3 regions of the Falsiroseomonas sp. RANM36 genome follow, and region 1 is predicted to be linked to each of the others. Evidence: predicted binding sites of a transcription regulator. Region 1 holds the regulator's gene; each other region holds the start of a gene.

Evidence for each region. Region 1 encodes LexA, which represses DNA repair genes until DNA is damaged. Its sites were predicted from a motif close to TGTTCTANNTANGTTC; they were not measured.
Region 2: the regulator LexA is predicted to act here: its motif matches at 2,676-2,691, upstream of AC1MIR_RS10540 (S24 family peptidase).
Region 3: the regulator LexA is predicted to act here: its motif matches at 2,851-2,866, upstream of AC1MIR_RS09620 (putative DNA modification/repair radical SAM protein).

The regions. Positions count from the first base shown of each region.
Region 1 is NZ_JBWXTD010000006.1:145,972-151,611, forward strand. It holds gene trpC (indole-3-glycerol phosphate synthase TrpC) at 1-113, shown strand, start outside; gene AC1MIR_RS22240 (2-keto-4-pentenoate hydratase) at 130-900, shown strand; gene moaC (cyclic pyranopterin monophosphate synthase MoaC) at 967-1,443, shown strand; gene AC1MIR_RS22250 (molybdopterin molybdotransferase MoeA) at 1,445-2,650, shown strand; gene lexA (transcriptional repressor LexA) at 2,785-3,525, shown strand; gene AC1MIR_RS22260 (hypothetical protein) at 3,575-3,718, opposite strand; gene AC1MIR_RS22265 (ComEC/Rec2 family competence protein) at 3,794-5,640, opposite strand, start outside.
Region 2 is NZ_JBWXTD010000003.1:1,177,950-1,182,427, forward strand. It holds partial or broken gene AC1MIR_RS10535 (lysylphosphatidylglycerol synthase domain-containing protein) at 1-1,737, shown strand, start outside; gene AC1MIR_RS10540 (S24 family peptidase) at 1,898-2,542, opposite strand; gene AC1MIR_RS10545 (hypothetical protein) at 2,714-3,148, shown strand; gene AC1MIR_RS10550 (hypothetical protein) at 3,145-3,585, shown strand; gene AC1MIR_RS10555 (hypothetical protein) at 3,749-3,997, shown strand; gene AC1MIR_RS10560 (portal protein) at 4,003-4,478, shown strand, end outside.
Region 3 is NZ_JBWXTD010000003.1:998,431-1,004,070, forward strand. It holds gene pdxR (MocR-like pyridoxine biosynthesis transcription factor PdxR) at 1-504, opposite strand, end outside; gene AC1MIR_RS09605 (pyridoxamine 5'-phosphate oxidase family protein) at 588-1,283, shown strand; gene AC1MIR_RS09610 (hypothetical protein) at 1,289-1,510, opposite strand; gene AC1MIR_RS09615 (MFS transporter) at 1,512-2,753, opposite strand; gene AC1MIR_RS09620 (putative DNA modification/repair radical SAM protein) at 2,868-4,118, shown strand; gene AC1MIR_RS09625 (UdgX family uracil-DNA binding protein) at 4,118-5,575, shown strand; gene AC1MIR_RS09630 (hydroxymethylglutaryl-CoA lyase) at 5,623-5,640, shown strand, end outside.

The DNA.
Region 1 (5,640 bases):
TGCGGCGCATCTCCCGCGCCGGCGCGCGCTGCCTGCTGGTGGGCGAGCACCTGCTGCGCCAGGATGACGTGACCGCCGCGGCGAGCGCGCTGATCCACGCGATATCGGCCTGACGAGCGTCTTCGGTTGGTGAACGCCGCAGACCTTCTCGGCTTCCGTGTCGCGCTTGCGCCGGTGGCGCTGCCGCCGGCGGAGGCGCGGCCGCCGGACATGGCCGCCGCCTACCGCATCCAGGATGAGTCGGACGCGCTGCTCGCCGCCGCGGGCTGGCGGCGGATCGGCTACAAGATCGCCGGCACCAACCCGGCCGCCCGTGCCCAGCTCCGCATCGCCGAGCCCTTCCACGGTCGGCTCTACGACCGCCTCGCCCTGCCCACCGGTGCAAGGCTGGAGACACAGCCAGGCTTCCACCGCGTGCACGAGGCCGAGATCGCGCTCCGCATCAGCCGCGATCTCGATCCCGCCTCGGCGCCCTTCGACGCGGCGGCGCTGCGCGAGGCGACCGCCGCCGTGCTGCCGGCGATCGAGTTGATCGGCACGTGCTTCACGCCCTGGACCGAGGCCGGCGCGCCACTGCTCGCCGCCGACAATGCTGCTTTCGGGCACTGGGTCTTCGGCGCCGAGGCGCCGGACTGGCACGCGCTGGATCTCCTGGATATCGAGGCAACCCTCCGCGTCGATGGCGCCCTCCGTGCCACGGGGCGCGGACGCAACGTGGATGGCGGCTGCTTTGGCGCGGCCGCGTGGCTGGCGAATGCCCTGGCCGCCCGCGGCGTCGGGCTGCGCGCCGGCGACGTCGTCACGACCGGATCGGTGACGCCGCCGGTGCCGGTGCTGCCGGGCCAGGCGGTCCGTGCCGAGTTCGGGCCGCTCGGCACCGTCACGCTGCAGATGACGTGAGCGCCACGCCGATACCCCACCGCCCCGGCGTCTGGTAAGCCAGCGGCGGAAGCCAGCAGGCCGCAGATGACCGCCAAGCTCACGCATTTCGACGACCAGGGCCGTGCGGCCATGGTGGACGTGTCGGCCAAGCCCGATAGTGCACGCGTTGCCGTCGCGCGGGGTCGCATCACCATGCGGCCGGAGACGCTGGTCCTGATCACGGACGGAAGGATCGGCAAGGGCGACGTGCTGGGCGTGGCGCGGCTCGCGGGCATCATGGCCGCGAAGCGCACCTCGGACCTCATCCCGCTCTGTCATCCGCTGATGATCAGCAAGGTCAGCGTGGACCTCACGCCCGTCGCTCCCGACGCCGTGGAGATCGAAGCGACGGTGAAGCTCACCGGCCAGACCGGGGTGGAGATGGAGGCGCTGACGGCGGTCACCGTGGCGGCGCTGACGGTTTACGACATGTGCAAGGCGGTGGATCGCGGCATGACGATCGAGGCGGTGCGCGTGGTGCACAAATCGGGCGGCAAGTCCGGCACCTGGGACGCCGCCTGAGATGCTCGCGCTGGAGGAAGCTCGCGCCCGCATCCTCGCCGCGCTGGGGCCGACGCCGGCCGAGACCGTCGCGCTGGCGGAAGGCTGGGGCCGCGTGCTGGCGCGGCCCGTCCTGGCGCGGCTGACGCAGCCGCCGGCCGATGTCTCGGCGATGGATGGCTATGCGCTGCGCGCCGCGGACGGCGTGGCGGGCGCGCGGCTCGACGTGATCGGCAGCGCGCCGGCCGGGCATCCCTTCGCGGGTGGGGTGGGGCCGGGCCAGGCGGTGCGCATCTTCACCGGCGGCTTCGTGCCGGAGGGCGCCGACGCGGTCCTCCTGCAGGAGGATGCCGCGGAGGAAGCGGGCGCCGTGACCGTGCAGGAGACGGTCCAGCCCGGCCGCTGGATCCGCCGCCAGGGCCTCGATTTCGCGGCAGGCGAGACGCTGCTGCCCGCCGGGCGCCGGCTCACCGCGCGCGATGTCGGCCTGGCGGCGGCGGGCAACGCCCCCTGGCTCACCGTGCATCGCCGCCCGCGCATCGGCATCCTGGCGACCGGCGACGAGATCGCGCTCCCCGGCGAGCCCATCCCCGCGGGCGGGATCGTGAGTTCCAACGCCCATGCCCTGGCCGCGCTGGTGCGCGCCGCGGGTGGCGAGCCGCTGATCCTGCCCATCGCGCCCGACGACCGGGACGCGATCGCCGCCGCGGCCGGGGCGGCGCGCGCCTGCGACATGCTGGTGACCACCGGCGGCGCCTCGGTCGGCGAGCACGACCTGGTGCAGAAGGCGCTCGGGCCGGAAGGCTTCGCGCTCGATTTCTGGAAGATCGCGATGCGGCCCGGCAAGCCGCTGATCTGGGGCCGGCTCGGCCGCACGCCGGTGCTCGGCCTGCCGGGCAATCCCGTCTCAGCCCTGGTCTGCGGCGTGCAGTTTCTGGTGCCGGCGCTGGCGGTGCTCTCGGGGCTGCCGGCGGCGCCGCCACCGACGATTCTTGTGCGGGCCGGGGCGCCGCTGGCGGCCAACGACAAGCGTTTCGACCATCTGCGCGCCAGCCTCGCGACCGACCGGGACGGGCACCAGGTGGCCACCCCCTTCCCGGTGCAGGACAGTTCCATGCTGGCCACGCTGGCACGGGCGGAGGCGCTGATCCTGCGCGCGCCCTATGCCCCGCCGCTGCCGGAAGGCGCGGAGGTGGAGGCGATCCCGCTCGGCCAGTTCGGGATCTGATCCGGTTTTTCCGGCCGAGCCTGTGGAAAAGGTTTGACGCGACGCGGAGAACCTACCTAGAACACGCGCATTGATTCCCCGTTTGTTCGCCGACGAGTGCCAGAGGGGCGCCGCGGCGGCGGGAAGGAGGGCGCATGCTCACGCGGAAGCAGCACGAGTTGCTGATGTTCATCGACCGGCACCTGCGTGACACCGGCTTCTCGCCCTCCTTCGAGGAAATGAAGGAGGCGCTGCGCCTCAAGTCCAAATCCGGCATCCACCGCCTGATCACGGCGCTCGAGGAGCGCGGCTTCCTGCGCCGCCGCGCCCATCGCGCCCGCGCGCTGGAGGTGATCCGCCTGCCGGAGAACCTGGCGCCGCGCGGGGCGATCGCCGCCGCCGCGACCGCCTCCCCGGGCGCGCCGGCGCCCGCGCCGGGCTTCGCGCCCAACGTCATCCGCGGCAACTTCGCCGCCAACCTGCCCGGCGTGGCGCGGGCGGCGAACGAGGCCCCGGCGGTTCACCTGCCGCTCTATGGCCGGATCGCCGCCGGCCTGCCGATCGAGGCGCTGCGGGATTCCGGCGCCAGCGTGGAGGTGCCGGCCGCGATGCTGGCCAGCGGCGACCACTACGCGCTGGAGGTCGCCGGCGATTCCATGATCGAGGCCGGCATCCTCGATGGCGACACCGTCATCATCCGCCGCGGCGACACCGCCGAGAACGGCTCCATCGTCGTCGCCCTGGTGGATGAGCAGGAGGTGACGCTGAAGCGGCTGCGCCGGCGCGGCAACTCGGTGGCGCTGGAGCCGGCGAACCGCAGCTACGAGACCAGGATCTTCGGGCCCGACCGGGTGCGGGTGCAGGGCCGGCTGATCGGGCTGATGCGCCGCTACTGAGCGCGCCCACCTGCCGGGCGGTCCGAAACGGCCGCCCGGCCCGAACCCCTCAATAGGGGTCCCACTCCGCCAGGGTGCGCGCGGCGCGCCAGGAACGCAGCCGGCGCAGCACCAGCGTCGCCGCAATGCCGAGTGCCGCGCCCATCGCAAGCCAGCCGGCGGGCGTGATGCTGGTGGTCAGGCCGTATCCCATGCGTGCCTCCCTGTCCTGGGATGGCTCATCTGACGCCGGCGGCGTGAAGAAAGGGTTACCGGCGGCGGCCCGGCGTCACGCGCCGGCGTCCTGCGGCGCCAGCGGCTGCGGATCGGGCCGGCCGGGAAGCGGCGGCGGCGGAACCCAGGGACGCGCGCCGCGCAGCGCGCGCTCCGACACCACCCGCACGCCGCCCGGGTCCACCCACGCCGCCTGCGAACCTTCGCGCCAGACGGTGAAGCGGTCGATCACCGCGCTGCCGGGACAGCGGCGGCGGATCGGCTCGGCCGCGATCAGCAGCGCCGCATGGCCGCAGGCCTCGGCCAGCGCCCCCGGGTCGGGCGGGCTGCCGCCGCGGGCGCCGCGTGCCGGGGGCGGCGTGCGGAACAGCACGATCTCGGCTGCGTCGGGAGAGGGCCGGAAGCGGCAGGCCACCGGCGTGCAGGCGATCGCCCCGCCCGCCGCCTCGCCCGCCGCCGGCAGGGCCAGGCCCTGCGCCACGCCCATCCGGCGCAGCACCGCGTTGCGGGCGAAGGCGCTGGCGCCGGGCTGCGCGTGCAGGAACACGCCCTCCGCCGTGCGCAGCGCCACCAGCCGTGCATCGGCCGTCACCAGCACGGCGGGCGGCGGCACCTGCAGCGCGGCCGCCACGGCGCCAAGCATGATCGGCACGCCGACCAGCCGCAGCGCCCCGCGCCACAGGCAGACCCAGCAGAAGCCGAAGCCCATCACCGCCAGCGCCGGCCCCGGCAGCGGCGGCAGCACCGGCGCGGCCTCCGGCCATGCGGCCACCCAGGCGGCCACCGCCAGGATCGCCGCCACCCCCTGCCCCATGGCCCAGAGGGCCGGCGCCTCCAGCCCGAAGGGCATCAGCAGCAGCGCGATCATCCCCGCCGGCATGACCAGGATCGAGGTGATCGGCACCGCCAGCGCATTGGCCGCCACGCCGTAGATCTGCAGCCGGCCGAAATGGTGCAGCCCGATCGGCGCGGTGGCCGCGCCCGCCAGCACCGAGGTCACCACCAGCCCGAAGGCCGCGAGCGCCAGCCGCCGCCGCCAGCCCGATCCTGCGGCCGGCCGCCGGCCGCGGAGCGATTCCCAGCCCGCCGCCAGAGCCAGTACCGCCGCGAAGGACATCTGGAAGGACGGGCCTAGCACCTCTGCCGGCGCCACCAGCAGCACCGCGGCGGCGGCCAGCGCGAGGGTCCGCACCGTCAGCGCCCTCCGCCCCGCCAGCAGGCCGAGCGTGACGAGCGCCGCCATCACCAGGCAGCGCTGCATCGGCACCTGCGCCCCGGTCAGCAGCGTGTAGCCGAGCCCGGCGAGCAGCCCGCCCACCGCCGCCACCGCCTTGCCGTTCACGCGCAGCGCCAGCCACGGCACCAGCGCCACCAGCAGCCGCAGCACGCCGAACACCGAGCCCATCACGATCGTCATGTGCAGGCCGGAGACCGAGAGCAGATGCGCCAGGCCCGAATCGCGCATCGCCACGATCTCCGTCGGCGGGATCGCCGCCTGCGAGCCCGTCAGCAGCGCCGCCGCCACCGCCCCGGCCGCGCCGGGAATCGCCGCCTCCACCCTGGCCTCGAGCTGCGCCCGCAGCCGCGCGAAGCCCGGCAACTCCCCCGCCCCGCGCGTCACCTGCACCGGCCCGAGCGCCGTCCCCGACCCGCCGAGCCCCGAGAAATACGCCGCGCGCGCAAAATCCCAGCCGCCCGGCACCACGGGGCCGCCCGGCTCGCGCAGGATCGCGCGGGCGGCGAGCCGGTCGCCCGGCATCGGCCGCGCCGGGTCGCTCTCCCGCAGGCGGATGCGGATGTCGCGCGGCAGGGGCTCGCCGCCGGCGATACGCACCGCGCGCAGCGTCACGCGCTGGCCTTCGGGCAGCGCTTCCACCGCGACGACCTCCCCGGCGATCTGCA
Region 2 (4,478 bases), on a different contig from region 1:
TATGCGGGGCACCCCGTGAGCTATGCGCGCACCTCCCTGGCGTCCTTCTGCGCCTATACGCTGGCCCACAACCTCGGCTTCGCGGCCGTGTCGGGGGCGGCGGTGCGCTATCGCTTCTACGCGGCCTGGGGGCTGCCGCCGCTGGCCATCGCCAAGGTGGTGGCCTTCACCAGCCTGACCTTCGGCCTGGGCGGCTTCGCGCTCGGCGGCCTGGTGCTGGTGCTGGAGCCCGAGGTGGTTCCGGGCCTCGGCGAGCATGTGCCGCACTGGATCATGCGCGGGCTCGGCTTCGCCTGCTGGGGCATCGTGATCGCCTACATCACCATGTCGCGGGTGCGCAGCCATGTCGTGCTGTTCAGGCATCGCGTGGACCTGCCGGGCTTCCGCATGGCGCTGGCGCAGACGGCGCTGGCCAGCGTGGATGTCGCGGTGACGGCGATGATCTTCTACGCGCTGCTGCCGGCGGCGCCGGGGCTCACCTTCCTGCATTTCCTGGGCATCTACATCGCGTCCTACCTCGCGGGCATCGCCGCCAGCCTGCCGGGCGGCATCGGCGTGTTCGACACGGCGATCGTGCTCGGCCTGCAGCCCTGGCTGACGGCGCCGGAGGTGATCGGCGCGCTGCTCGTGTTCCGGCTCTACTACTACGTGGTGCCGCTGTTCATCGCGGGCGCGCTGTTCGCCGGATTCGAGGTGCTGCAGCGCCGCCAGGCGCTGGCGAAGCTGGCTGCCGAGCAGCGCGTGGCCGATGCGCTGGAAGTGCCCGCGATCGCCAGCCTGGTGGGGCTGGCGGGCACGGTGCTGATCTTCCTGGGCGCGCTGCCGACCAACGGCAGCCCGGTGGCGGAATGGGCGGGCTACGAGGCGGCGATCGCCTCGCACTTCGCGGCCTCGGTGGTCGGCTCGCTGCTGCTCGCGACGGGCTATGGCCTGATCCGGCGGCTGACCATCGCCTGGGGCCTCGGCATCCTGCTGCTGCTGAACGGCGTGCTGATCTGCCTGCTGCGGCAGGAGCCCTGGTGGCTCTCCGGCGCCTTCGTGCTGGTGGCGGTGATCCTGACCGCGATGCGCAGTGCCTTCTATCGCGATGCGCGGCTGTTCCGGGAGCCGCTGGCGGGCAGGACGCTGCTGGCGCTGGCCACCGTGGGCTTCTGCGCGATCCTGCTGGCCGCGATCTCCTATGGCGGGCGCGTGGGCGACGAGAGCTGGGTGGCGGTGGTGGTCTCGCCCATGGCGCCGGACAGCCTGCGCTTCACGGTGGGCGTGGCGGCCGTGCTGCTGCTGGTCGGCACGGTGCGGCTGCTGCGGCCGGTGAAGCACCGCCCCGCCGAGTGGACCGAGGAGACGCGCGCGCGGCTGCGCGCCCTGGGCGGCACGGCGCCGGAGCATGCCGATGGCGCCGTGTTCGGGGAGGCGGGGCGCGCCGGCTTCGCCTTCGTCAAGCGCGACGGCGTGTGGCTCGCGCTCGGCGATCCCGCGGGGGAGGAGCGCGACCGCATCTCCGCGATCTGGCGCTTCCGCGACATCTGCGAGCGCGCCGGCGTGGATGCCGCCTTCTGGCGCGTCACGCCGGCGCTGCTGCGCGTCTATGGCGACATCGGCCTGACCGCCTTCCCGCTGGCGCCGCCGCCCCCGGGCGAGCCGCAACGCTACCTGGCCTGCCGCGCGGAGAAGGACCTGGAGCAGCTGATGGCGCTGCTGCCCGCGCAGGAAGCGAGCGGCGCAGCGCGGCGGTAGCCCGCCGCCCGGCGCCTGACGGCACCCGACAATCCACCACGCGCGGCTCGGGTCACTGCCGCCGGGCGCACCCTGTCTGAGGCGCGCAAGCCAAGGCCGCGGAGCGGCCGCCCGGCGCCTGAGGGCACCAAGAATCAACCCGCCGCTTGAGGGCACAAAATCACTGACTCGCCCACACGATGCGGTGCATGAACTGCAGCTCGTCCAGGCCGAAGGTGAAGCCCGGATGCGCGGGGTTCAGGCTCGCGAGCTCCACGCGCCGCGCCGACTGGCGCAGCAGCTCCTTCGCCATCACCTCGCCACCCTTGGTGCGCACCACCACGCGGTCGCCGCGTCGCACCGGCGCGGCGGGGCTGACGATCACCACATCGCCGTCGCGGAACACCGGCTCCATCGAATCGCCGCTGATCTCGAGCGCATAGGCGTTCGGATCGGGCACGTCCGGCACCGAGATCTCGTCCCATCCCGCACCCACGGGATAGCCGCCATCGTCGAAGAACCCTTCCGCGCCGGCCTGCGCCAGGCCGATCAGCGGGATGCGCCGGCCGGGCATGGCGCGGCCGCGCGGCAACGCAGGCGCGCCGGTGACGAGCGAGGCGAAGCCCTCGATCCCGGTGCCGGTCGCGGAGAGCACCTTCGCGACGCTTTCCGTGGACGGCCAGCGGGAGCGTCCGTCCGGGCCGGTGCGTTTCGAAGGGTTGAAGGCCGTGGGGTCGAGACCGGCCTTGCGCGCCAGGCCCGAGGCCGAGAGCCCATGCTCGGCCGCCAAAGCGTCGATTGCCCGCCAGACATCCTCATGCCGCATCATCGAAGCCGGACCCCTTCGCGAATCGGCGGCGATGCCGCGATTCCTGTGGCCCTCACATCCTAGGTTTGGTGTCACGATGCAATAGGAACTTCTACCTTGCAACCGAAGGTGGAGTCGATTAACCTCCCGATGTTCCCGTTTCGTTCGGAACTGAAGGAAGGACTGCCCATGCCCCTCGTCCCCGGCCGCGCCCCCGTCCTCGCCTCGCTCGCCAAGTCCGAGCCTTTCGCCAGCGCCGAGGAAGCCTGGTTCTGGACCATGGCCGCGCTGATCGCCCGCCGCGACGGCGCCCGCCTTTCCGCCGCGCGCGGCGTCGTGGTGCGGCCCTGCGAGCCGGACGACGTGGTGAAGTGCCTCGACCGGCTCTATCGCCAGCGCCGGATCGAGCTGCACCACGCCCGCATCCTGCGCATCTGGGGTGAGCGCGGGACGGCGCCCAATCCGCGCTTCGCCAGCGAGCGCGGCGACCTGCGCCTGTGGCGCGAAGCGATGGAGCGGCTGGATTTCCCGCTGCGCCAGAAGGGCATCGTCGCCGGCCCGCCGCGCGGCATGGCGCTGCCCGAGGGGGCGGAGGTGATCCCCTTCCCGGGCGCGCGCGCATGACGCGCCTGGCGCATCGCCGCCTGGCGGAGCACGGGCCGGGGCAGGCGGTGTGGATCGCCTTCGGCGGCGAGGCCGACCAGCCCTGGCTGCGCCTGCTGCGCCGCGGCTTCCGGCATTGCTTCGCCGCGATCGCCGACGAGGCCGGCTGGACGGTGCTGGAGCCGCTCTCCGGCCGGCTGCTGGTGGCGCGGCTGCCGGTGCCGGCGGAGTTCGACCTGCCGGGCTTCTATCGGCGCGCCGGGCTGGCGGTGGTCGGACCCTTCGCCCCCGGCGGGCCGCGTGGCGGCTGGCTGCCGGCGCTGGCGCCGCTGACCTGCGTGGCGCTGTGCCGCGCGGTGCTGGGCGCGCACGCGCCGCGTGCAGTCACGCCCTATGGCCTGTTCCGGGCGCTGGAGCTGCGCCGGAAGAATTTCGCAGAATTAGGAAAAAAGTCTTGACCGGCCACGCGACCTGAGCTATCCAGGCCTGGCCACGGGGCGAATTGCGTCCCGGGCGACTTCCTCCCGCCTCCCGACTGGGCCCGTCCGGCATCGCCGGGCGGGCCTTCTTCTTGGGACGGGCAGGACCGCTTTCCGTTCCTCCAGACCGAAGGATCCGCGCATGGGTGGGGTGTTCCGCGCGCCAAGGCCGGTGGTGATCGAGGCCCCGCCGCCCGAGGCGCAGGCCGAGAGCGTCGCGCAATCCAACGCGCAGAGCGCCGCCGCCGCCGAGGACGCCGCGCGCGAGGCGCGCCAGCGCGCCGCGGAGCGCGCGCGCCGCGGCATCGCCGGCACCATCGCCACCAGCCCGCGCGGCGTGCTGGCGCCGCTGCCGGCCTTCGCGCAGCGCAAGACGCTGCTCGGGGAGTGAGGGCCATGGGACCGGAGGAGATCCTGGCGCGCCATGCCCGCGCCGCTGCCCGTCGTCGCCCGCTGGAGGCGACCTGGCAGGATTGCTACGACCACGCGCTGCCGGCGCCCGGCGCCGCGCCGCTGTTCGACGCGACGGCGGCGGACGCGGCGGAGCAGCTCGCAGCCTCCCTGCTGGCCGAGCTCGCGCCCCCCTGGTCGCGCTGGTTCGACCTGGCGCCGGTGCGCGACAACGAGGACCCGGCCATCGCGCGCAGCCTCTCCGCGGTGGCGGAGACGCTGCAGGCGCATCTCGACCGCTCCAACTTCGCGCTGGAACTGCACCAGGCCTTCCTCGATCTCGTCGTCGCCGGCACCGGCGTGATCAGCATCGAGGAAGCGCCGCCGGGCGAGGGCTCCGCGCTGCGCTTCCGCGCCGTCCCGCTGCAGGAGGCGGTGCTGGAAGAAGGCGCGGGCGGGCGGCTCGACACCGTGTTCCGCAG
Region 3 (5,640 bases), on a different contig from region 1:
GCGCAGATAGGCGGCGATGGCCTGGCGCAGCGCCGCGGAGCCGCGCGGATCGGAATAGCCGAGCAGCCGCGGATCGGGCCGGCGCAGATGGCGCAGCGTCAGCCGCCGCCAGATTTCGAGCGTGCGCTGGTCCAGCGCCACGCGGCCCGTGGTGAAGGGCGCGGTGCCGTAGAGGTCCAGCGCCTCCTCCGAAGGCGGATCGCGCGGCGGCGATGGCGTGGGCGCGGGCTCCGGCACCTCCGGCAGGTCGGCGGCGACGAAGGTGCCGGCGCCGACGCGGCCCCGCACGAATCCCTCGGCGAGCAATTGCTCGTAAGCCGCGACGACGGAGTTGCGCGCCACGCCGAGATCGGCGGCCAGCGCGCGGCTCGGCGGCAGGCGCGCGCCGGGCGGCAGCACGCCCGCCAGGATCGCGCCGCGCAGCGCCAGGTAGATCTGGCGCAGCAGCGGCAAGGGACCGGCGCGGTCTATCCCGGGCAGCAGCAGGTCGGCGGGGCTCTGCATTGGTCCGGCAGGATGGCACGGTATTGGCCCTCGCGCAGGACCAATCTTCGGCGCCATCTGGTGTCCCGCAAGGAGTGCCCGCGATGGACGGTTCCTACCCCGTGACCGAGCGCAACAAGGTCCGCCGCCTGCACGAGCGCGGGCGCTACGACCGCGAGTCGGTGCATGCGATCCTCGACGCGGCGATGCTCTGCCACATCGCCTATGTCATCGAGGGCCAGCCCTATTGCACGCCGACGGTGTTCTGGCGGGAGGGCGACCATCTCTACTGGCACGGCTCCGCCGCCAGCCGGATGCTGCGCGCGCAGAAGGGCGGCGTGCCGGTGTGCCTGACGGTGACGCATCTCGACAGCCTCGTGCTGGCGCGCTGCGGCTTCAACCATTCGGTGGATTATCGCTCGGCGATGTGCTTCGGCACGGCGCATATCGTGGACGAGCCGGCGCACAAGGCGCGCGCGCTGGATGCGATGGTGAACCGCCTCTATCCGCAGCGCGCCGCGACGCTGCGCGAGAGCACCGCGCAGGAGCTGAAGGCGACGACGGTGATCGGCATGGAGATCGAGCAGGCCAGCGCGAAGATCCGCAGCAAGGGCGTCGCCGACGAGGAGGAGGACTACGCGCTGCCGATCTACGCCGCGCGCATCCCCGTGGTGCAGGTGCTCGGCGCGCCGGAGCCCTGCCCGCGCCTGCCTGCCGGCGTGCCCTTCCCGGAAGGGCTGCGCGGCTTCGTCGCGGGGCGGCGGCTGGACGAGGTGATGAGCGAGAATGCCGGGGCGTAGAGCGGCTACAGGTGCCGGCCGCGCTCCAGGATCTCGAGCGTGTACTCGCGATAGCTCATCCCGAGCTCCTCGGCGCGCGCGAGGCGGCGCAGCGCGATCTCGGGCGGCGCCGACCACGCCTTCTTCTTCGCCCGCTTCCAGCACCAGAGCCGCCAGCCGGCGGGATCGTCGTCGTCTTCAAGCGGCGGCCCGCCATTGTGGCCGAGGCGGGCGGGCGCTTCGGGCATTCTATTCGGCCGCGGCCGGCACGGCGCGCGGTGGCAGGGATTTCGCCCAGAGCCCCGGCTCCAGCTCTTCCCGCCGGTTCGGGAAGAACAGCGCGCAGACGATGGTGACGCCGGCGAAGAGGCTCATCACGGACAGCACCGCGCCCTGCCCGCCGGTGGACTGGTGCAGCCAGGCGACGACCGGGCTCGCCGCCGCGGCACCCAGGAAGCCCACGAAGAAGCGGATCGAATAGAGCTTGGTGCGCAGGGCCGGCGCCACGTAGCGCGCCGTCATCGTCTCGTTGACGGTGACCTGGCCGAAGATCGCGGCGGCGAGCAGCCCGCCCACGACCAGCACCGGCCAGCCCTCCAGCACCGAGAGCAGCGCGAGGCCGGGCATCTGCACGAAGGCCAGCGGCATGAAGACGCGCTTGAGCGTGGAGCGGTCGATGATGCGGCCCACGGTGAACTGCGTGGCGCCACCGCAGAGCGTGACGAGGAAGGCCAGCACGCCCACCACCGGCAGCAGGTCCGGGCTGCCGGCCAGCCTTTCCTGGATCAGCTTCGGCAGCAGCAGGGTGAATGCGTTGAAGATGAAGCCGCCGACGGTCGCCAGGATCAGCAGCACGATCACGGCGCGGCGGACGACATCGCGCGGGATCTCGGGGAAGGTGCTGCCGGCGGCCTTGTTCTTCGCCACGTCCACCGCGCCCTCGCGCAGCCAGAGCAGCCCGGCGGCCATGCAGAGCACGCCCGGCAGGATGAAGGCCCAGCGCCAACCCAGCCCAGCCGCGACCGCGGCGGTGACGACCGGCGCCGCGGCGACGCCGAGATTGCCGAACACGCCATTGACGCCCATCGAGCGCCCGACGCGTCCCGGCCCCGCGGCATCCACCAGCATCGCCGTGCCGATCGGATGGTAGATCGCGCTGAAGGCGCCCATCAGCGCCAACGCCAGCAGCAGCGTGACGGGTCCGGACGCGAAGCCGGCCAGCACCATCGCGGCGCCGGTGCCGAGGAAGAAGGCCGCCATCAGCCGCGGCCGCCCGACACGCTCCGCGAGCCAGCCCATGGGCAGCGATCCCATGCCGTAGAGGACGAACATCCCGGTGCCGAGCGCGAGGATCGGGCCGTAGGCGCCGCCGAAGGCGCCCGGCTCCTGCACCACGATCGCCAGCACGGCGGTGGCGAGGATCAGCAGCCCGTAATGCGTGAAGACATGCGCCAGGTTGATGAACACGATCGTGCGGGCGGCGGCGTCCATGCCGGCCATCCTGCGCCCGCGTGGGGCGTCCGCAAATCCCCTTTCCCGTCGTGCTGCCGGCAAGCGCGGCGCCTTTCCCCTTGCGGAATGCCAAAGGGAACATATCATGAACTCATGGACCTGCGCCAGAAGCTCGAGATCCTCGCCGACGCCGCGAAATACGACGCCTCCTGCGCGTCCTCCGGCACGGCGAAGCGCGACTCGACGCGCGGCGGGCTCGGCAGCACGGAGGGCATGGGAATCTGCCACGCCTATGCGCCGGACGGGCGCTGCATCTCGCTGCTGAAGATCCTGCTGACCAATGCCTGCGCCTTCGACTGCGCCTATTGCGTGAACCGCGCGAGCTCGAACGTTCGGCGCGCCCGATTCACCGTGGCGGAGGTCGTGAAGCTCACGCTCGACTTCTACCGGCGCAATGCGATCGAGGGGCTTTTTCTCTCGTCCGGCATCACGCGCTCGGCGGACTGGACGATGGAGCAGTTGGTGCTGGTCGCGCGGACGCTGCGCGAGGAACACGGTTTCCGCGGCTACATCCACCTGAAGACGATCCCGGACGCGTCGCCCGCGCTGGTGGAAGAGGCCGGGCGCTACGCCGACCGCCTTTCCATCAACATCGAGCTGCCACAGGACACGAGCCTGCAGGCGCTCGCCCCTGAAAAGAAGATGTCCGAAATCAGGAAGGCGATGGGCGGGCTGCGCACGCGCATCGAGGACGCCCGGGAGGAGGCGCGGATGGCCAGACGGGCGCAGGCGCCGCGCTTCGCGCCGGCGGGACAGAGCACGCAGATGATCATCGGCGCCGATGCCTCGGACGACGCGACGATCCTCGGCACCGCGACGGATCTCTATGCGGGCTACCGGCTGAAGCGGGTGTACTACTCGGCCTATTCGCCGATCCCCGATGCCTCGCGCGCCCTGCCGCCGATCGCGCCGCCGCTGGTGCGTGAGCACCGGCTGTACCAGGCCGACTGGCTGCTGCGCTTCTACGGGTTTTCGCGCGAGGAGGTGATGGCGGGCGGAGAGGGCGGGATGCTGGACCTCGCGCTCGATCCGAAAACCGCCTGGGCGCTGAAGCACCGCGCCGACTTCCCGGTGGACCTGAACCGCGCCCCGCGGGAGCGGCTGCTGCGCGTGCCGGGGCTGGGCGCGAAGACGGTGGACAAGATTTTGGCCACCCGCCGGCATGCGGCGATCCGCGCGGAGGACCTCGCGCGGCTGCGCGTGAGCCTGCCGAAGGTGCTGCCTTTCGTGATCACCGCGGACCACCGGCCGCGGCTGCTGGACAGCGGCGGCCTGCGGGAGCGTCTGATCCCCGGGACCGCCTTCGCGCATGCGGCGGCGCCGCTGCAGATGAGCCTGTTCTGATGGGCCTGGCCGCCGTCCTGCCCGGCCCGGCCGACTTCGCCGCCTGGCGCGGCGCGGCGCGCGGCATGCTCGGCGCCGGCGTGCGGCCCGAGGACACGGAATGGCGCGTCGCCGGCGATGCGCCGAGCCTCTTCGCCGAGGCCCCGCCGCCGCCCGCCGCCACGGCCGCGCATGTCCCGCGCGCCTTCCTGGACCTGGCCGAGATCGCGATCCGCCACAGTGACCCGGAACGCTTCGCGCTGCTCTATCGCGTGCTGTGGCGCCTGACGCAGGGCGAGCCCGCGCTGATGCAGGTGGCAACGGACGCCGACATCCTGCGGCTGCACGCCATGGCCAAGGCGGTGAAGCGCGACGCGCACAAGATGCATGCCTTCCTCCGCTTCCGGCAGGTTGAGACCGAGGCCGGCACGCGCCACGTCGCCTGGTTCGAGCCGGACCATCATATCGAGGAAGCCGAGGCCGGCTTCTTCGTCCGCCGCTTCGCCGGGCTGCGCTGGTCCATCGTCACGCCCAGGCGGAGCGTCCACTGGAACGGCCAGGATCTCTCCTTCGGCCCCGGAGGCCGGCGGCAGGACGTGCCGCCCGACGACGCCGTGGAGCCGCTCTGGCGCGCCTACTACGCCGCGATCTTCAACCCCGCCCGGCTGAAGCCCGGCGCGATGCGCGCCGAGATGCCGCGCAAATACTGGCGCAACATGCCCGAGACGGCGGAGATCCCGCGCCTGATGGCGGAAGCGCCGCGCCGCGCGGCGGAGATGGTTTCGCGTGGCGCCTCAGCCCCGCGGCCCAATCCGCAGCGCCTGCATCCGCCGGCCCGGGCTGGCGTTGAGGACGAGATGGACTTGCTCGACACCGGCACCGACCCGAAGGCCGCGCTCGCCGCGCGGGCGCGCGAGCTGGCCGGCCGCAACGACCTGCCCGACTTCGCCCGCCGCGCGACGCAGCTGGTGTTCGGCGAAGGCCCCGTCGGCGCGACGCTGTTCTTCGTGGGCGAGCAGCCGGGCGACGAGGAGGACATCCAGGGCCGGCCCTTCGTCGGCCCCGCCGGCCGGCTGCTGAACCGCGCGCTGGACGCCGCGCAGGTGCCGCGCGACGAGGCCTATGTCACCAATGCCGTGAAACACTTCAAGTTCACGCCGACCGGCAAGCGGCGACTGCACCAGAGCCCGGATGCCGGCGACATCGCCTATTACCGACCCTTCCTGCTGCGCGAGATCGGCATCGTCGCGCCGCGGCTGCTGGTGGGGCTTGGCGCGACGGCGCTGCGCGCGCTGACCGGCAAGGCGGTGCCGGTGATGAAGGCGCGCGGCACGATCCTGCCGGGGCCGGAGGGCCTGCCGGTGTTCGCCACCGTCCATCCCAGCTACCTGCTGCGCCTGCCGGACGAGGAGGCGCAGCGGCGCGAATATGCCCGCTTCGTGGACGACCTGCGCGCCGCGCACGCCCAGGTCGCCTAGACCCGTCGCGGCTTCCATGGCTACCTGCCGCGCAGGAGGACCGACCGATGAGCGACCTGCCGAAG